DNA from 4 places in the Pseudomonas sp. MF7453 genome. Region 2 is predicted to be linked to each of the others. Evidence: riboswitches for the same ligand, from Rfam matches in the RefSeq annotation. Region 2 holds a riboswitch; each other region holds the start of a gene.

Region 1 (4,899 bases), on a different contig from region 2:
GAACTCCTCCGTCGCCGCTTTGCCCGTCTGCACCCTCAACAGCGCCAATGAAACCCTGACCCAGCGCTTGCCCAGCTCCCTTGAGCTGAAGCACCAACTGCCCCTCAGCCCGTTCCTCAATGAACAGATCCACGCCCATCGCCAGGCCGTGCGTGCCATTCTCACTGGCCAGGATTCGCGCTTACTGGTGATTGTCGGCCCGTGCTCGATCCACGATCCGGAATCGGCCATGGAATACGCACGCAACCTGAAGAAACTTGCGCTCGAAGTCAGCGACCAGATGCTGCTGGTGATCCGCGCCTACGTCGAAAAACCGCGCACTACCATCGGTTGGAAAGGCCTGGCCTACGACCCGCACCTGGACGGCAGCGATGACATGGCCACCGGCCTGGCCCTGTCCCGTGAACTGATGCGTGAAATGCTGCGCCTGGGCCTGCCGGTCGCCACCGAACTGCTGCAACCCATGGCAGCAGGCTACTTCGATGACCTGCTCAGTTGGGTTGCCATTGGCGCGCGCACCACTGAATCGCAGATCCACCGCGAGATGGCCAGCGGCCTGGGCCTGCCCGTGGGCTTCAAGAACGGCACCGACGGCGGCGTCGCGATTGCCTGTGATGCGATGCGCTCGGCGTCCCACCCCCACCGCCATTTCGGGGTCGATAGCCAGGGCCATCCCGCCATCATTCAAACACCGGGCAACCCCGACACGCACTTGGTGCTGCGCGGCGGTCACCGTGGGCCAAACTACGATGCGCAGAGCGTGGCCCAGGTGAAACATGACCTGGTCAAAGCCAAGGTGGCAGCGCGGATCATGGTCGATTGCAGCCACGCCAACAGCGGCAAGGACCCGCTGCGCCAACCGGCGGTGTTCAATGACGTATTGGAGCAGCGCTTACAGGGCGATACCTCGCTGATCGGCATGATGCTTGAGAGCCACTTGTTCGAAGGCTGCCAGCCGCTGAGCACGTCGATGAAATACGGCGTGTCGGTGACCGATGGTTGCCTGGGATGGAGCGGGACCGAGCAGTTGTTGCGCAGCGCGGCCGAACGGTTGCGCGAACACAGTAAAACCGACTGATCGCTGGCTGGGCTGGGCGGGAAAGTTGACGAGCGCTCGTGCGAGTGTTCAGATGCCCGCCTGTTTCAGGTGCCCCCTGCCGCCGTGCTCGGGGTGAAACGGGAAACCGGTACGCTCTTGCCGAGCAAGTCCGGTGCTGCCCCCGCAACGGTATATGCGTGATCCCTTCGACACACCACTGTGGCCATTGCGCTATGGGAAGGTGAAGGGGTCCATACGCATGAGCCCGGAGACCGGCCTGAAATTTCTGTTTGGCAAACTCCTGCGGTGGGCGGGCATGGGCCGGTATTGGCGTGTGCTCGATGCCTTCTCTTGCGTGCTTCTGCGAAGATACTTTCGAGAAGACTATGATTCGACGTTCATTCACTCCCTTGGTCGGTTGCCTGTTCAGCCCATTGCTGCTGGCTGACGACAATGCCCTGATACTCAATGCGCAACTCGTCTCGGCGCCTTCGGTGGAGTCCACCACCGTCGCGGCCATGGCCCGGTACGGCAGCAAAATCGACGTGGTCAGCCGCGCCCAGATCGAGCGAGCCGGCCCTGCCGCCGACGTGTCCCGGGTCATGCAAATGTTCATTCCCGGGCTGTACGTCGCGCCGAAAAACGGCCCGTTCGACTACGGCACCTATTCCCTGCTTGGTGGACGCAACGATGACACGTTGATCCTGCTTGACGGTGTGCGCCTGAATAACCGCTTGTACGGCGGTCTTTACATCGACACCCTGCCAGCCAATGCCATCGAGCGCATCGAAGTGCTCAAGGGTGGCCAGAGTTTACTGTTCGGCACCCAGGCCGTGTCCGGCGTGATCAATATCGTCACCCGCAGCCCGCAGACGCCCAGTGCTTCCGGCGAAGTGAACCTGGGGGTCGATACCTTCGGTGGCACCACCGGCGACGCCCGGGTCGAAAAACTCTTCAACAACGGTTGGGGCGACATGGGCCTATTGGCGTACGTCAGCCGTAATGCGTCCGAGGGCTACCAGCCGTTTCGCAACCGCGATATGAAAAACGTCAGCAACAAGAAGCGCGCCTACGAGGTCACCACCTTCGGCACCAAGGCGATTCAATCCTTTGGCGACCATTCACGCCTGGAACTGTTCTACCAATACGCCGATGCCAACCTGGATTTCGCTCGCCCGGTGGCATCCCACAAGACCACCAACGACCGTGTTCAGCAGATCGCCACAGCGACCTTCGAGCAAAATATCAACGAACGCCTGAGCTATTTCGTCAAGGGCCATATCAACGATTGGGACACCCGCTATACCCGCATCAACAACCTTGACGCAGGTGGCACCCAGGTGATCAATCATAACGACTATTGGGGTTTCACCGATTGGGGCGTGCAGGCCGAGGGCAAGGCCCAATTGCCGGGCGGGCATGTGTGGATCGTCGGCAGTGATAACCAATGGTTCAAGGGCCAGGACGATGTGCTGGTAATCGACAACAACAAGGCCCAGGCCCACGCGCTGTACACCCAACTGCGCCCGCAGATCGACGCCCTGCCCGATTGGCACCCCAGCCTTGGTGTGCGCCACGAAGCCATGAGCGGGGGCGACAGCGCCACCGTCGGTATGCTCACCTCGCTCTATGACCTCAACGAGAATTGGGCGCTGCGCGGTCAATATGGCACGGCCTACAAGCTGCCCAACGCCGAACAACTGTTCGTCAATGAAACCGACGAAAAAGGTAACCGCCACCTCAAGCCTGAGAAAAGCCGCAACGCCGAGTTGGGTGTCGACTACAGGGGATCACTCGCTGGACGCGATTTCAACGCAAGCGTGACGTTATTCAAACGTGAGATCACTGACCTGATCACACTGAACGATAGGCTGTGGGTCAACGGCCAGGGCCAAGTCAAGATGCGCGGCTTCGAGGCCGACGCCAGGCTGGCGCTCAATCAACAATGGAGCGTGCAGGCGGATATGACTCGCAACCTTACCCAGTCGCGTGCCGGAGTGACCATCAACGACATCCCGAGCTTTTTCGCCCGCTCACGCATCGGTTTTGAATCGCAAAGCCGCTTGTGGGGTGCAGGTGCAGCCATCCGTTATATCCGCGATATCGCTAGCTCCAGGCAGGTCGAGTACGGTCATTATTCAGTGGTAGACGCCGATGCCTATCGCTATCTGGACTCAACGCACCAGCACCGCGTGAGCCTGTTGGTGGAAAACCTGTTCGACCGCGACTACGTCACCAGCCGCTCCAATAACGTCGACAACCTGGGCCGTCCGTTCACCTCAGAGGTGCGTTATACGTATCGTTTCTGATGAAAGACATCACGCAAATCGAAGGGGTGGATACCCATCCAGACTGGTCGCATATCCCCGACCACGCCTACCATGTGTTGCTGTGCACCGGGCCACGCTGCACCCAACGCGGCGCCTTGCAACTGTGGAAAAGCCTGCGCCGCCGATTGCTGGAACTTCATCGCATCGAAGTGACCGGCGGCGTGCTCTTGACTCGCACTCATTGCCAGTTCCCCTGCAACCTCGGCCCGGTGCTCACGGTCTACCCCCAGCGCTGCTGGTATGGCGTGCATAGCAAGGCCGATGTAATACGCCTGGTGGATAGGCACCTGATAAGTGGTGAGGTCGTCGATGATCTGTTGATCACGGGGCACTCATGAAATCGCCCTGGTTATGTGTGGGCGCCCTGCTCTGTGCGGCGCCGGTACTGGCGGACAGTTACCGCAATTGCGCCCAGACCTGGACACTGCCGCACTCGCCTCCCTCACGCATCGTCGCGCTCAATCAGCACGCAGCCGACCTGTTGCTGGCCCTGGATGCAGGGCCGTCACTGGTCGGCGTGGCCTACCTCGACGATGACGGCAAGGCCCATCGACGGGGCAAGTATTTCGAGGTGCCGGTGATTGCAGGCAAATACCCGTCCGGCGAAATGCTGTATGCACAAAAGCCAGACTTGGTGGTAGGTGGGTTCGCCAGCGCGTTTGGTGACGGCGTGACCTCACGCACCGGCCTGGCAGATAACGGCGTTGCGTCTTACCTGCTGGAGTCCGCTTGCGCCGGGCACACCCTTGATTACTTCCGACATATTCGTCAGGACCTGCGCACCCTCGGCGACCTGTTGCACAAAAGCCGGCGTGCCCAGACATTGATCGACGCACTGGACGCCGACCTGCTGCAGGCCCGGAAAATGGCAGACGCGACCAGAACCGTGTCGGTGTTTTACCTGGACAGCGAGGTCAACGGCCTCGACAGTGAAGGCCAGCGGGGGTTTGTCACTGCGCTACTGGCCGCATCCGGGGCCCGTAACGTGCTGGCAGACATCCCTCTTTCACGGGTCACCGTGAGCCGCGAAACCTTGCTGATAAAGGACCCCGACATCCTATTATTGGCCGATGCCCTGTGGTCGCCCGCCAGCCGTAAACGCCAGTTGTTGACCACCGATCCGGTCTTGTCGACATTACGCGCGGTGCGTGAGAACCGAATGATTGATGTCGCGTTTACTCATTTGGTGCCCGGCGTCGGCAGCGGCCAGGTAGCGCGCGAACTGGCCCGCAAGCTCCATGGCAATCCTTGCCCCCCTGCAGGGCTTGTTCTTGATTGACCGGGATGACGCCTAGGCCCCTGCTACCCGCGGCACCCGGGACAGCTCCCGTAACCACGGCAGCACCCGCAAGCCGTGTGCTGCCTCGGATGGGTCGACGATATCCATAAAGTGTTCGAGGCTGACATTGTCCGGCACGCCCGGCAGACGCACCCGCACTGCTGACGTTGCGCCGCCAGGCTCGCCCAGGTCGATGTGCTCGTACACCAACACATGGTGCACCGAGTGCTGGGCCCCACAGGCGTGGGCCA
Region 2 (4,899 bases):
TCTATAGCAATGGCATTGTGCTGGAGTTTCTGATGGGCATTATGATCGGCATGATGTATCGACGGGGTAGGTGCCAGGCCAAGCCGTGGCTGCCGGTGCTGGGTATCGTCGTTGCGTTAACGGCGATTTATCATGGCGCCGATATACCGCGTGCGCTGGAATGGGGAGTGCCCAGTGCGGTACTGGTCATCAGTTGTGTAGCGTTGGAGCCCTGGTTTCAAGGCTCCCGCTTTTTGAAGTTGCTCGGGGATTGTTCCTATTCGGTGTACTTGATCCACGTGCCGGTGCTCGCCGTTGGGTATTTTGTTGCCCAGCGAATGGGTGTCGACCCTTACACGATGCTGCTGATGTGCATCGTGGTGATAGCTTTGGGCGCTTATGCAAGCTATCGATGGCTGGAGAAGGCAACCTATCGCGCGCTAAAGCGTTGGCTGGGCGTTGATGATTCGGTAATTATTTCCCGACAAAAATACTAGGACTTTGTACCTCTGTAATGATTTGGCGTAAACTGCGGGCAAGCCTGTGAGGAGTTTCCATGACTGCCATAACCATTACCGACGCCGCCCACGATTACCTGGCTGACCTGCTGTCCAAGCAGAACACCCCGGGTATTGGCATCCGCGTCTTTATCACCCAGCCCGGCACCCAGTACGCAGAGACCTGCATCGCGTATTGCAAGCCCGGCGAAGAGAAGCCTGAAGACACCGCCCTGGGGCTCAAAAGCTTCACCGCGTACATTGATGCCTTCAGCGAAGCCTTTCTTGACGACGCCGTGGTCGACTACGCCACCGACCGCATGGGCGGCCAGTTGACCATCAAAGCGCCCAACGCCAAGGTGCCGAACGTCAACGCCGACAGCCCGGTCAACGAGCGCATCAACTACTACCTGCAAACCGAGATCAACCCGGGGTTGGCCAGCCACGGCGGCCAGGTGAGTTTGATCGACGTGGTGGATGACGGGATCGCCGTGCTGAAATTCGGCGGCGGCTGCCAGGGCTGCGGCCAGGCGGACGTGACCCTGCGCGAAGGCATCGAGCGGACTTTGCTTGAGCGTATTCCTGAGCTTAAGGGCGTACGTGACGTGACCGACCACACGCAGAAAGAAAATGCCTACTACTGAGTAAGGTGTTCACTGCGAGCATAAAAAACGGCGCCCGTGAGCGCCGTTTTTTTATGCGCTCTCTGTAGGAGCGAGCTTGCTCGCGAAAAGCGTCAACGATAACGCGTGTTTCCTGAATAAACGCGGCGCCTATGGGGTTTTCGCGAGCAAGCTCGCTCCTACAGGGATTAGGGCAAGCCACCCCACATAATCAGGGTCTGTAAAGGTGGGCATGCCCGGCCCGATACAGCGACGACTCGCCGAAACTGTCACTGGCCAGCACTCGGCCCACCACAATCAGTGCCGTGCGCCGGAACCCCTTGGCTGCGACCTTGGCGGCAATATCTGTCAGGGTGCCGACAACCCAATCCTGATCCGGCCAGGTCGCTCGGTGCACCACGGCAATTGGGCAATCGGCGCCATAGTGCGGCAGCAGTTCGGCGACGATCTTTTCCAGGTGATTGACCCCCAAGTGGATCGCCATGGTCGTACCATGGCGGGCCAGGCTGTCGAAGCTCTCACCGGGGGGCATGTTGGTCTTGTCGGCGTATCGGGTCAGGATCACGCTCTGGGCGATGTCCGGCAGAGTCAGCTCGGTTTCCAGCAACGCGGCGCAGGCCGCTACTGCCGTAACGCCGGGAATGACCTGGAAAGGAATACCCATTTCCCGCAAGTGGCGGATCTGCTCGCCAATCGCGCCATACAGGCTCGGGTCGCCCGAGTGCACGCGCGCCACATCCTGGCCTTGGGCATGGGCGGTCTTGATCAGGTCCATGATCTGTTCAAGATGCAGCTCGGCGCTGTTGACCACCTGCTGCGCCTGATGACCCTCCAGCACCGCGGCGGGCACTAACGAGCCGGCATAGATGATCACCGGGCAACTGCGGATCAGCCGCTGGCCCTTGACGGTGATCAGTTCCGGATCGCCGGGGCCTGCGCCGATGAAGTAGACGGTCATGGAGAGTTCCTGTTGAAAAGCGGGCGAGCATGAAAACGGCTCATGGTCGCAAGGGCGATTATCAAGGTTTTAGCCGGTGCAGGCCAATGCAAGCGTGGCGTGGGCAACTTTTCTGCGAGTGATCAGCAGGCGGGCAGGGGCATTAGCGAGCTGTTCGGTCAGGGCCAGGGCGGCGCTTTCGGCAATGCCGTAACAGCCGGTATGGGCAAATGCGACGCTCGATTTGTGGCTCAGTCGCTCTTCGTAAGCCGCCAATTGCGTGGCATCGAAGCACAGCAGCGGTACATTCAGCACTTGGGCGAGCGCCAGCAACCCTGGCTCATCCTGCTTGCGATCGATACTGGCCAGCGCCGTCAAGCACTGGCGGCCGATACCCGCTTCGACGAGGGCGCTGTCCAGCAGCGCCAGCAGCGTGTGAACGTCACAACCCCGCTGGCAACCCAGGCCGACTACCAACGTCATGCCGAGTATTGGTCGTCGCGGTTGCGGCGAAACAGCCAGGCGCTGATCAGGCCCAGGGCCAGCCAGAACACCACATTGGTCAGTTGCGATGCGATTTTGAACTGTGCTTCGAGCGCCTCGGGTGCCAGCATCGAATGCACTTGCGGCTGCGGCGCGCCAATCACGTGGGGGACGGCAAGAATTGCCACGCCCAGCACTTTGAGCAGCCCGTTGCGACCGAACACGATCAGCGCAATACCGGCGGCGGTGGAGGCGGCGGTACCGATCCACCAGGTCTGGCGCAGCGTCAGGTCAGCCGCGGCCGTGCCCGGCAATTCAGGCGGCAGGCCCAGGGTAGGTGCCAGCACAAAGGTCGCGTAACCCGCCAGGCCCCAGAGCAAGCCCTGGGCGGTGCGGGTGGGGGCGCGCAAGGTGTAAAGGCCGGCGAGCATCAACGCAAAGCCGACCGCCACCACCAGGTTGCCACCTGTGGTCGACAACACGCGCTGCCAGCCATCTTCCGGCTCCCAGGCTTCGGCGTCGTGGCTATGTGCAGCGGCACCTGCGCCGTGTTCGTGGGCAACTTCGGTCGCTACAGGAGCCTTTTCATACGTTTCGGCCTGCAAAATCAACGGCGAGACCCACAAGCTTTGCAGCAGGGTCAGCAGCAGGGCGGCCAGCAGGCCGGTGAAACCTGCGGTTTGCGCAATACGTTTGATCATGTCGGCAGGCCTCAGTGGCAAGGGAACGCGGCGCTGTGGCGGGTATCGTGGGCCGCGTTATGCACCGCCTCGATATGCGAAAAACCGGCGAAGTACACAAGGCACGCACCCAGGATTGCCGCGCCGATCGCAGCGCTCAGGCGTTGACTCAACGTGGTGGTGCTGCTTGCGGAGGGCGTAGTGCTGCTGATGATCGACATGGCGCGTCCCTTTCAGGTGTCAGGGTGAAACGAGCGCATGCAAACCCCACGCGCCAGGCACGCAGGGTTCGAACAGCGCCCGCCCACCGCGGGTTTGTTATCTGATTTTTTCGGGCCGGTCTCCGGGCTTGCGAGGGGCGGCTCTGGACAGAGTGCGCCTGAAAAGCATCGCCTTCCCATGCAAAAGCACAGTGGCCGTGACGCTTCGCTCGCTTACCGTTGCGGGGGCAGCACCGGATTTGTCATAGGGGTATGACGCACCGGTTTCCCGTTTCACCCTGTGAAGGGCACCCGAAACAAGATGTGTAGGAGAGCATGGGCCGGGGACGGTAGTCAAATGCCGCGAGCCCCTGTAGCCTTGCACCTTCGAGGTTCTTCGGCCCCACGCCGAAGCTAAGAAGGGAACGCGGTTCAAGCCGCGGCTGCCCCCGCAACTGTGAAGGGTTCAGTTGACTGCCATGCCACTGCCGAGACGGCGGGAAGGCGCAGTCAACGTTGGTCGCAAGACCTGCACGCCCCAAGCCAGGAGACCTGCCTCGTCACCGATTTTTCAATTCAACCGGGCGGGGTGATCCGGTGACGAAATCCGCTGCTGCGCGCCGCCGCAGGGCCTGTCGTCCCGTATGCCCGCCCCAAAGGGCATCCGATGAAAACACTGGCCAAACTTCCCGTCACCATCGTTACCGGCTTCCTCGGCTCGGGCAAGACTACGTTGCTGCGCCATATGCTCGACAACGCCCAGGGCCGTCGCATTGCCGTGATCGTCAATGAATTTGGCGAGCTGGGCATTGACGGCGAGATCCTCAAGCAGTGCTCTATCGGTTGCACCGAGGAAGAAGCCAACGGCCGCGTGTACGAACTGGCCAACGGCTGCCTGTGCTGCACGGTGCAGGAAGAGTTCTTCCCGGTGATGCGCGAACTGGTCGCCCGTCGCGGTGACCTGGACCATATCCTCATTGAAACCTCGGGCCTGGCCCTGCCCAAGCCGTTGGTGCAAGCCTTCCAGTGGCCGGAAATCCGCAGCGCCTGCACCGTTGACGCGGTGATCACCGTAGTCGACAGCCCGGCCGTGGCCGCCGGTACCTTTGCCGCCTTCCCGGATCAGGTCGACGCCCAGCGCAAACTTGACCCCAACCTGGACCACGAGTCGCCGTTGCACGAACTGTTCGCCGACCAACTGGCCAGCGCTGACCTGGTGATCCTCAACAAAGCCGACCTGATCAGCGCCGAAGACCTGGCCCGTGTGCGCCTGGAAGTGGCCGAAGAACTGCCGCCGGCGGTGAAGGTCATCGAAGCCAGCAGCGGCCGCCTGCCGCTGGACGTGTTGATCGGCCTCGGCGCCAGCTCCGAAGAGCATATCGACGCTCGCCACAGCCATCACGATCAGCACCATGAAGGCGAAGACGACCACGACCACGACGCGTTCGACTCCATCTCCATCGACTTGCCGCAAGCCGACGAAGCCCTGTTGCTCGACGC
Region 3 (4,899 bases), 370 kb from region 2:
TGGGATAGCTGCAAAGCCTTTCACACGCAAAATGCCGTGCTGCACCACCAATTGGGTCAGGGCGTCGAGCAACAGGGCTTCGTCGGCTTGCGGCAAGTCGATGGAGATGGAGTCGAACGCGTCGTGGTCGTGGTCGTCTTCGCCTTCATGGTGCTGATCGTGATGGCTGTGGCGAGCGTCGATATGCTCTTCGGAGCTGGCGCCGAGGCCGATCAACACGTCCAGCGGCAGGCGGCCGCTGCTGGCTTCGATGACCTTCACCGCCGGCGGCAGTTCTTCGGCCACTTCCAGGCGCACACGGGCCAGGTCTTCGGCGCTGATCAGGTCGGCTTTGTTGAGGATCACCAGGTCAGCGCTGGCCAGTTGGTCGGCGAACAGTTCGTGCAACGGCGACTCGTGGTCCAGGTTGGGGTCAAGTTTGCGCTGGGCGTCGACCTGATCCGGGAAGGCGGCAAAGGTACCGGCGGCCACGGCCGGGCTGTCGACTACGGTGATCACCGCGTCAACGGTGCAGGCGCTGCGGATTTCCGGCCACTGGAAGGCTTGCACCAACGGCTTGGGCAGGGCCAGGCCCGAGGTTTCAATGAGGATATGGTCCAGGTCACCGCGACGGGCGACCAGTTCGCGCATCACCGGGAAGAACTCTTCCTGCACCGTGCAGCACAGGCAGCCGTTGGCCAGTTCGTACACGCGGCCGTTGGCTTCTTCCTCGGTGCAACCGATAGAGCACTGCTTGAGGATCTCGCCGTCAATGCCCAGCTCGCCAAATTCATTGACGATCACGGCAATGCGACGGCCCTGGGCGTTGTCGAGCATATGGCGCAGCAACGTAGTCTTGCCCGAGCCGAGGAAGCCGGTAACGATGGTGACGGGAAGTTTGGCCAGTGTTTTCATCGGATGCCCTTTGGGGCGGGCATACGGGACGACAGGCCCTGCGGCGGCGCGCAGCAGCGGATTTCGTCACCGGATCACCCCGCCCGGTTGAATTGAAAAATCGGTGACGAGGCAGGTCTCCTGGCTTGGGGCGTGCAGGTCTTGCGACCAACGTTGACTGCGCCTTCCCGCCGTCTCGGCAGTGGCATGGCAGTCAACTGAACCCTTCACAGTTGCGGGGGCAGCCGCGGCTTGAACCGCGTTCCCTTCTTAGCTTCGGCGTGGGGCCGAAGAACCTCGAAGGTGCAAGGCTACAGGGGCTCGCGGCATTTGACTACCGTCCCCGGCCCATGCTCTCCTACACATCTTGTTTCGGGTGCCCTTCACAGGGTGAAACGGGAAACCGGTGCGTCATACCCCTATGACAAATCCGGTGCTGCCCCCGCAACGGTAAGCGAGCGAAGCGTCACGGCCACTGTGCTTTTGCATGGGAAGGCGATGCTTTTCAGGCGCACTCTGTCCAGAGCCGCCCCTCGCAAGCCCGGAGACCGGCCCGAAAAAATCAGATAACAAACCCGCGGTGGGCGGGCGCTGTTCGAACCCTGCGTGCCTGGCGCGTGGGGTTTGCATGCGCTCGTTTCACCCTGACACCTGAAAGGGACGCGCCATGTCGATCATCAGCAGCACTACGCCCTCCGCAAGCAGCACCACCACGTTGAGTCAACGCCTGAGCGCTGCGATCGGCGCGGCAATCCTGGGTGCGTGCCTTGTGTACTTCGCCGGTTTTTCGCATATCGAGGCGGTGCATAACGCGGCCCACGATACCCGCCACAGCGCCGCGTTCCCTTGCCACTGAGGCCTGCCGACATGATCAAACGTATTGCGCAAACCGCAGGTTTCACCGGCCTGCTGGCCGCCCTGCTGCTGACCCTGCTGCAAAGCTTGTGGGTCTCGCCGTTGATTTTGCAGGCCGAAACGTATGAAAAGGCTCCTGTAGCGACCGAAGTTGCCCACGAACACGGCGCAGGTGCCGCTGCACATAGCCACGACGCCGAAGCCTGGGAGCCGGAAGATGGCTGGCAGCGCGTGTTGTCGACCACAGGTGGCAACCTGGTGGTGGCGGTCGGCTTTGCGTTGATGCTCGCCGGCCTTTACACCTTGCGCGCCCCCACCCGCACCGCCCAGGGCTTGCTCTGGGGCCTGGCGGGTTACGCGACCTTTGTGCTGGCACCTACCCTGGGCCTGCCGCCTGAATTGCCGGGCACGGCCGCGGCTGACCTGACGCTGCGCCAGACCTGGTGGATCGGTACCGCCGCCTCCACCGCCGCCGGTATTGCGCTGATCGTGTTCGGTCGCAACGGGCTGCTCAAAGTGCTGGGCGTGGCAATTCTTGCCGTCCCCCACGTGATTGGCGCGCCGCAGCCGCAAGTGCATTCGATGCTGGCACCCGAGGCGCTCGAAGCACAGTTCAAAATCGCATCGCAACTGACCAATGTGGTGTTCTGGCTGGCCCTGGGCCTGATCAGCGCCTGGCTGTTTCGCCGCAACCGCGACGACCAATACTCGGCATGACGTTGGTAGTCGGCCTGGGTTGCCAGCGGGGTTGTGACGTTCACACGCTGCTGGCGCTGCTGGACAGCGCCCTCGTCGAAGCGGGTATCGGCCGCCAGTGCTTGACGGCGCTGGCCAGTATCGATCGCAAGCAGGATGAGCCAGGGTTGCTGGCGCTCGCCCAAGTGCTGAATGTACCGCTGCTGTGCTTCGATGCCACGCAATTGGCGGCTTACGAAGAGCGACTGAGCCACAAATCGAGCGTCGCATTTGCCCATACCGGCTGTTACGGCATTGCCGAAAGCGCCGCCCTGGCCCTGACCGAACAGCTCGCTAATGCCCCTGCCCGCCTGCTGATCACTCGCAGAAAAGTTGCCCACGCCACGCTTGCATTGGCCTGCACCGGCTAAAACCTTGATAATCGCCCTTGCGACCATGAGCCGTTTTCATGCTCGCCCGCTTTTCAACAGGAACTCTCCATGACCGTCTACTTCATCGGCGCAGGCCCCGGCGATCCGGAACTGATCACCGTCAAGGGCCAGCGGCTGATCCGCAGTTGCCCGGTGATCATCTATGCCGGCTCGTTAGTGCCCGCCGCGGTGCTGGAGGGTCATCAGGCGCAGCAGGTGGTCAACAGCGCCGAGCTGCATCTTGAACAGATCATGGACCTGATCAAGACCGCCCATGCCCAAGGCCAGGATGTGGCGCGCGTGCACTCGGGCGACCCGAGCCTGTATGGCGCGATTGGCGAGCAGATCCGCCACTTGCGGGAAATGGGTATTCCTTTCCAGGTCATTCCCGGCGTTACGGCAGTAGCGGCCTGCGCCGCGTTGCTGGAAACCGAGCTGACTCTGCCGGACATCGCCCAGAGCGTGATCCTGACCCGATACGCCGACAAGACCAACATGCCCCCCGGTGAGAGCTTCGACAGCCTGGCCCGCCATGGTACGACCATGGCGATCCACTTGGGGGTCAATCACCTGGAAAAGATCGTCGCCGAACTGCTGCCGCACTATGGCGCCGATTGCCCAATTGCCGTGGTGCACCGAGCGACCTGGCCGGATCAGGATTGGGTTGTCGGCACCCTGACAGATATTGCCGCCAAGGTCGCAGCCAAGGGGTTCCGGCGCACGGCACTGATTGTGGTGGGCCGAGTGCTGGCCAGTGACAGTTTCGGCGAGTCGTCGCTGTATCGGGCCGGGCATGCCCACCTTTACAGACCCTGATTATGTGGGGTGGCTTGCCCTAATCCCTGTAGGAGCGAGCTTGCTCGCGAAAACCCCATAGGCGCCGCGTTTATTCAGGAAACACGCGTTATCGTTGACGCTTTTCGCGAGCAAGCTCGCTCCTACAGAGAGCGCATAAAAAAACGGCGCTCACGGGCGCCGTTTTTTATGCTCGCAGTGAACACCTTACTCAGTAGTAGGCATTTTCTTTCTGCGTGTGGTCGGTCACGTCACGTACGCCCTTAAGCTCAGGAATACGCTCAAGCAAAGTCCGCTCGATGCCTTCGCGCAGGGTCACGTCCGCCTGGCCGCAGCCCTGGCAGCCGCCGCCGAATTTCAGCACGGCGATCCCGTCATCCACCACGTCGATCAAACTCACCTGGCCGCCGTGGCTGGCCAACCCCGGGTTGATCTCGGTTTGCAGGTAGTAGTTGATGCGCTCGTTGACCGGGCTGTCGGCGTTGACGTTCGGCACCTTGGCGTTGGGCGCTTTGATGGTCAACTGGCCGCCCATGCGGTCGGTGGCGTAGTCGACCACGGCGTCGTCAAGAAAGGCTTCGCTGAAGGCATCAATGTACGCGGTGAAGCTTTTGAGCCCCAGGGCGGTGTCTTCAGGCTTCTCTTCGCCGGGCTTGCAATACGCGATGCAGGTCTCTGCGTACTGGGTGCCGGGCTGGGTGATAAAGACGCGGATGCCAATACCCGGGGTGTTCTGCTTGGACAGCAGGTCAGCCAGGTAATCGTGGGCGGCGTCGGTAATGGTTATGGCAGTCATGGAAACTCCTCACAGGCTTGCCCGCAGTTTACGCCAAATCATTACAGAGGTACAAAGTCCTAGTATTTTTGTCGGGAAATAATTACCGAATCATCAACGCCCAGCCAACGCTTTAGCGCGCGATAGGTTGCCTTCTCCAGCCATCGATAGCTTGCATAAGCGCCCAAAGCTATCACCACGATGCACATCAGCAGCATCGTGTAAGGGTCGACACCCATTCGCTGGGCAACAAAATACCCAACGGCGAGCACCGGCACGTGGATCAAGTACACCGAATAGGAACAATCCCCGAGCAACTTCAAAAAGCGGGAGCCTTGAAACCAGGGCTCCAACGCTACACAACTGATGACCAGTACCGCACTGGGCACTCCCCATTCCAGCGCACGCGGTATATCGGCGCCATGATAAATCGCCGTTAACGCAACGACGATACCCAGCACCGGCAGCCACGGCTTGGCCTGGCACCTACCCCGT
Region 4 (4,899 bases), on a different contig from region 2:
GCGGCGGCAGAGCCACTTCGCAACTGCTGCCCAGCGCCCGGGCGGCGGCATCCAGGCGCACATCCAGGTCATTGAGTTCACTGGCTTGCACCAGGCCCAGGTGGCGACTCGGCAGTTCGATGCCGGTCTCGCGGGATAACGCGCCGTACCAGCGCAAGCCTTCGGTGAGGCTGCCTTCGAGCAACTGCGCATGACGCAGGGTGCCGACCCGGTTGGCCAGCACCCCGGCAAACGGCAGGTCGGGCTGATAGCGCGCCAGGCCCAGGGCCAGGGCACCAAAGGTCTGAGCCATGGCAGTCCCGTCGATCACCCCCAGCACCGGTACGCCGAAGTGCCGCGCCAGGTCGGCGCTGGAGGGGGTGCCGTCGAACAGCCCCATCACGCCTTCGATCAGGATCAGGTCGGCCTCCCCCGCCGCTTCCCACAGCAGACGACGACTTTCCTGCTCGCCCACCATCCACATGTCCAATTGATACACCGGCGCACCGCTGGCGCGCTCGTGGATCATGGGGTCGAGAAAGTCCGGCCCGCATTTGAACACGCGCACCTTGCGCCCCAAATTGCGATGCAAACGGGCCAGCGCGGCGGTGACCGTGGTTTTGCCCTGGCCGGACGCCGGAGCGGCGATCAATACGGCCGGGCATTGGCGGGGCTGATTCAAAGTTCGACGCCCTTCTGTGCCTTGATACCGGCCTGGAACGCGTGCTTGAGCATGCCCATTTCGGTGACGGTGTCGCCCATTTCGATCAATTCAGGCTTGGCGCCCCGGCCAGTGACCACCACATGCTGCATCGGCGGGCGGGCTTGCAGGTCGCTGAGGACCTGATCCAGGTCGAGGTAGCCGTGCTTGAGGGCGATGTTCAGTTCGTCCAGCACCACCAGGCGAATGGACGCGTCATTGAGCATCGCCCGGGACACCGCCCAGGCCGCTTCGGCGGCGGCGATATCACGTTGGCGATCCTGGGTTTCCCAGGTGAAGCCTTCGCCCATGACGTGGAAGCGCACCTGCTCGGGGAAGCGCCGGAAGAACAGCTCTTCGCCCGTGCTGTTGCGGCCCTTGATGAACTGCACCACACCGCACTGCATGCCGTGGCCCATGGCGCGGGCCAACATGCCGAAGGCCGAGCTGCTCTTGCCTTTGCCGTTGCCGGTCAATACCAGCAACAAGCCGCACTCATTCGGCGAATTGGCGATGCGCTCGTCGATTACGGCTTTTTTGCGCAACATGCGCGCCAGGTGGCGTTCGTCGCGGTCGGGGGAATCGGTCATGGCAGCTCTCCGTTGGGGCTGGACAAAAACGGCGGGCAGGAAAAAGAAAAAACAGACAGCCAAGCATCGCCCACCGTGATGCTGTTGAATGTTCAAGGCCGGTCTCCGGACTCATGAGTGGCGCGTCTTATCGAAGCAGCCGAGGGCGCGCCTTCCCATATCGCGGGCGATACAGTGGCAAACAGCACCGTCTTGACTCATTTACCGTTGCGGGGGCAGCGCCGGAATCGCGGCAGCACTGTGTACAAGTGCGCTCACTCACCGGCTTCCCTGTTTCACTCTGTCGACGCGCGCGCCACAGAGCACCTGGAACAAGCCGCGAAGGTTAGTGGGTTGGGGGTGGAGCGTCAATTAAAGCTGGCCTTGTACTTGAACCATCCGTACAGCGTGCTTCTCTACCCTTACAGGTATCAAGGAGAAAACCATGCCTAAAACCCGATTGGCCTTACTGATCATGCTCACCGGCAGCCTCGCCGCCTGCGGCGAAAGCTCCACCCTGCAAGTCGCGGATGGCACCGGGCCCTCGCCCAAACTGCCGGAGCCGAACAAGACGCTGATTCCCACCGTCAACATCGCCCCGGCGATCGGTTGGCCTGAAGGCGCCAAGCCAACGGCTGCCGCCGGCACCCAAGTGGCCGCCTTCGCCGAAGGCCTGGATCACCCACGCTGGCTCTACGTGCTGCCCAACGGCGACGTGCTGGTGGCCGAGACCAATGCGCCGCCCAAGCCAGACGACTCCAAAGGCGTGCGCGGCTGGGTGATGGAAAAAGTCATGGGCCGCGCCGGTGCCGGTGTGCCCAGCCCGAACCGCATCACGCTGCTGCGCGATGCCGATCATGACGGCGTGGCCGAAACGCGTACGGTATTTCTGCAAAATCTGAATTCGCCGTTTGGCATGACACTGGTGGGCAACGATCTGTACGTGGCGGACTCGGACAAGTTGCTGCGCTTTCCCTATCAGCCGGGTGAAACCGCAATCACGTCCCAAGGCACCACAGTCGTGGATTTGCCAGGCGGCCCCTTGAACCATCACTGGACCAAAAACGTGGTGGCCAGCAAGGACGGCAGCAAGCTGTATGTGAGCGTCGGCTCCAACAGCAACGTTGGCGAAAACGGCCTGGATGCCGAGCAAGGCCGCGCTGCTATCTGGGAAGTTGATCGCGCGACCGGCCAGCACCGCATTTTCGCCTCCGGCCTGCGCAACCCCAACGGCATGGCCTGGGAGCCACAGAGCGGCAAGCTGTGGACGGCAGTTAACGAGCGCGATGAAATCGGCAGCGACCTGGTGCCGGATTACATCACCTCGGTCAAGGATGGCGGCTTCTACGGCTGGCCTTTCAGTTATTACGGCCAGCATGTGGATGTGCGTGTCACCCCGCAGAACCTGGACATGGTCGCCAAGGCCATCGCTCCCGACTATGCGGTAGGCCCTCATACTGCGTCGCTGGGGCTGACCTTCGCCGAGGGCAGCAAACTCCCTGCCCCTTTCAGTAATGGCGCATTTATCGGCCAGCATGGTTCCTGGAACCGCAAGCCGCACAGTGGCTACAAGGTAATTTTCGTGCCCTTCGAAGGGGGCCAGCCGAAAGGGCAACCGGTGGATGTGCTGACCGGGTTTCTGGATAGCGATGAGAAGGCCATGGGCCGGCCAGTAGGCGTGGTGATAGATCAGCAGGGGGATTTGCTGGTGGCCGATGATGTGGGCAATAAGGTTTGGCGGGTATCGGCTGTTAAGTAAATCGCCACACACCAATGTGGGAGCGGGCTTGCCCGCGATTACGGTGGCCCAGTCAACTAACGCGTTGACTGACACACTGCATTCGCGGGCAAGCCCGCTCCCACATTTTGGAGTTTTACTGATTCAGGGATTACGCGCCAGGTTCCCCGGCAGTACCCGCTTGGCACTCAGGTAGGCATTCTGCCAATACGCTTTGGAGAGCGTATCCAGCTTCACCGTACCGCCGGTTTGCGGCGCGTGTACGAAGCGGCCCTCCCCCACATAGATGCCCGCATGGCTGACCCGCGAACCGCCACCGGTGGCGAAGAACAACAGGTCGCCGGTTTGCAGGTTTTGTTCGCTGACGTCCTGGCCACGCATCATGATCAATTCACGGGTGGTGCGCGGCAATGAGATGCCGGCTGCGTCGCGGAACACAAAGCCGATCAGGCCACTGCAATCAAACCCCGAGTCCGGTGTGTTGCCGCCCCAGCGATAAGGCGTGCCGACCAGGCCCAGCGCACGGAAGAGCACATCTTCGGCAGCAGGCGAAAAATTCTGGGTGGCGTAGTTGAATACCGGCTTGGGCTTGACCGCTACAGGCGCGGGCGGCGGTGGACGGCTGGCGCAGGCGCTGAGCAGCGCGGCGCAAACAATGAGCATCAGGCGGGCCGAGGTCGACATGTGCAGAACAATCCTGGTCTGGATGCGGCTTTCGCTGCCGAACGTTGAAAACCAGAACGCGCAAGCAAAGCTCGCGCGAACGGATGACAACAATGTCCAGGGATTCTAGCGCTTACACGTCAAACTTCAAGTATCACTTTAACTTTACTTACTAGCGGTAACCGTAGTCGGGGCCATGGCGAGTGCGCGCTTGGCTTCGATGAAGGTTTTGCTCCAGTAGCTGTCACCCAGGTTATCGACCCGAACGCCACCGCTACGGCGGCTGCTGGAGTGGATAAATTGGTTATCGCCCAGGTAGATACCGGCGTGGCTGACACGACCGCGACCACTGGTACTAAAGAAAAGCAGATCGCCCGGCTTAAGGTTGTTGCGTGCGACCAACGGTGCGTCCACGTTGATCATTTCGCGCGTGGAGCGAGGCAGGTTCATGCCCGCTTCTTCACGAAACAGATAACCGATAAAACCGCTGCAATCGAAACCGGCTTCAGAAGTGCCGCCAAAACGGTAACGGGTACCGATCAGGGACTTGCCGCGCTCAAGAATGCTGTCGGCCAGAAGGGGCAACTGGTAAGGCTTGCTACCTGAGAAGTCGGCGAGTTCTTTTTCGGTTGCCATCTCTTCTTCATAAACAGAAGCAGACTGTGCAGCAACGAACTTGGCCTGATTTTGAACCTGTGGTTTGGGCTGTTCTGCCACCTGTTGAGGGTGGGAGGCGCAACCAAACAATAGGGTAACGAGTGCGAGAGGCACGAGGGGTGCGAAGCGATTTAGCATGGGCACGACCGTGGCTGATGTGTAAAGAAGCCGAGACTATGCCCTCTATCACATCGATTTGCAAATTCAATCGTGATCTATGTGACTTATTGTTTGGACTATGCCATCTAAGCCGTAATTCCATGTATCGCTGTACTTGCGGGGCCTGCCGGGCTCAAACGCACATTTGCTGACGCCTGAAAATTGCCGAATGGTGGCAAATCAACGCTTTACCAGCCCAACGTTTCTTTGAGGAAAGGGATCGTCAATTTTCTTTGCGCCTGCAAGGAAGCCTGATCGAGTTGCTCAAGCAAATCGAACAGCGCGCTCATGCTGCGGGTGCCACGGGTCAGGATAAAGTGCCCCACTTCGTCGGTCAGGTGCAGGCCACGACGGGAAGCGCGCAGTTGCAGAGCACGCAGCTTGTCCTCATCGGACAACGGGCGCATCTGGAAGATCAGCGCCAGGGTCAGCCG

What was found. A riboswitch is a leader RNA that binds a small molecule or an ion and turns the genes downstream of it on or off. The one in region 2 is predicted to bind cobalamin.
Region 1: linked by a shared signal. The riboswitch ahead of JFT63_RS23175 (TonB-dependent receptor plug domain-containing protein) and the one ahead of JFT63_RS05380 (CbtB domain-containing protein) in region 2 are both predicted to bind cobalamin.
Region 3: linked by a shared signal. The riboswitch ahead of JFT63_RS04065 (CbtB domain-containing protein) and the one ahead of JFT63_RS05380 (CbtB domain-containing protein) in region 2 are both predicted to bind cobalamin.
Region 4: linked by a shared signal. The riboswitch ahead of cobO (cob(I)yrinic acid a,c-diamide adenosyltransferase) and the one ahead of JFT63_RS05380 (CbtB domain-containing protein) in region 2 are both predicted to bind cobalamin.

The regions. Positions count from the first base shown of each region.
Region 1 covers NZ_JAEKCN010000016.1:93,246-98,144, forward strand. Annotated here, with positions in the region: gene JFT63_RS23170 (3-deoxy-7-phosphoheptulonate synthase) at 1-1,078, shown strand, start outside; cobalamin riboswitch at 1,129-1,334, shown strand; gene JFT63_RS23175 (TonB-dependent receptor plug domain-containing protein) at 1,426-3,348, shown strand; gene JFT63_RS23180 ((2Fe-2S) ferredoxin domain-containing protein) at 3,348-3,707, shown strand; gene JFT63_RS23185 (ABC transporter substrate-binding protein) at 3,704-4,648, shown strand; gene JFT63_RS23190 (chemotaxis protein CheY) at 4,661-4,899, opposite strand, start outside.
Region 2 covers NZ_JAEKCN010000002.1:115,996-120,894, reverse strand. Annotated here, with positions in the region: gene JFT63_RS05355 (acyltransferase family protein) at 1-476, shown strand, start outside; gene nfuA (Fe-S biogenesis protein NfuA) at 536-1,120, shown strand; gene cobM (precorrin-4 C(11)-methyltransferase) at 1,311-2,057, opposite strand; gene JFT63_RS05370 (cobalamin biosynthesis protein) at 2,127-2,519, opposite strand; gene JFT63_RS05375 (CbtA family protein) at 2,516-3,220, opposite strand; gene JFT63_RS05380 (CbtB domain-containing protein) at 3,232-3,420, opposite strand; cobalamin riboswitch at 3,517-3,730, opposite strand; cobalamin riboswitch at 3,773-3,973, shown strand; gene cobW (cobalamin biosynthesis protein CobW) at 4,067-4,899, shown strand, end outside.
Region 3 covers NZ_JAEKCN010000002.1:485,694-490,592, reverse strand. Annotated here, with positions in the region: gene cobW (cobalamin biosynthesis protein CobW) at 1-894, opposite strand, end outside; cobalamin riboswitch at 988-1,188, opposite strand; cobalamin riboswitch at 1,231-1,444, shown strand; gene JFT63_RS04065 (CbtB domain-containing protein) at 1,541-1,729, shown strand; gene JFT63_RS04070 (CbtA family protein) at 1,741-2,445, shown strand; gene JFT63_RS04075 (cobalamin biosynthesis protein) at 2,442-2,834, shown strand; gene cobM (precorrin-4 C(11)-methyltransferase) at 2,904-3,650, shown strand; gene nfuA (Fe-S biogenesis protein NfuA) at 3,841-4,425, opposite strand; gene JFT63_RS04090 (acyltransferase family protein) at 4,485-4,899, opposite strand, start outside.
Region 4 covers NZ_JAEKCN010000010.1:259,580-264,478, reverse strand. Annotated here, with positions in the region: gene JFT63_RS17705 (cobyrinate a,c-diamide synthase) at 1-661, opposite strand, end outside; gene cobO (cob(I)yrinic acid a,c-diamide adenosyltransferase) at 658-1,269, opposite strand; cobalamin riboswitch at 1,349-1,594, opposite strand; gene JFT63_RS17695 (PQQ-dependent sugar dehydrogenase) at 1,694-3,007, shown strand; gene JFT63_RS17690 (C40 family peptidase) at 3,131-3,670, opposite strand; gene JFT63_RS17685 (C40 family peptidase) at 3,815-4,444, opposite strand; gene hda (DnaA regulatory inactivator Hda) at 4,654-4,899, opposite strand, start outside.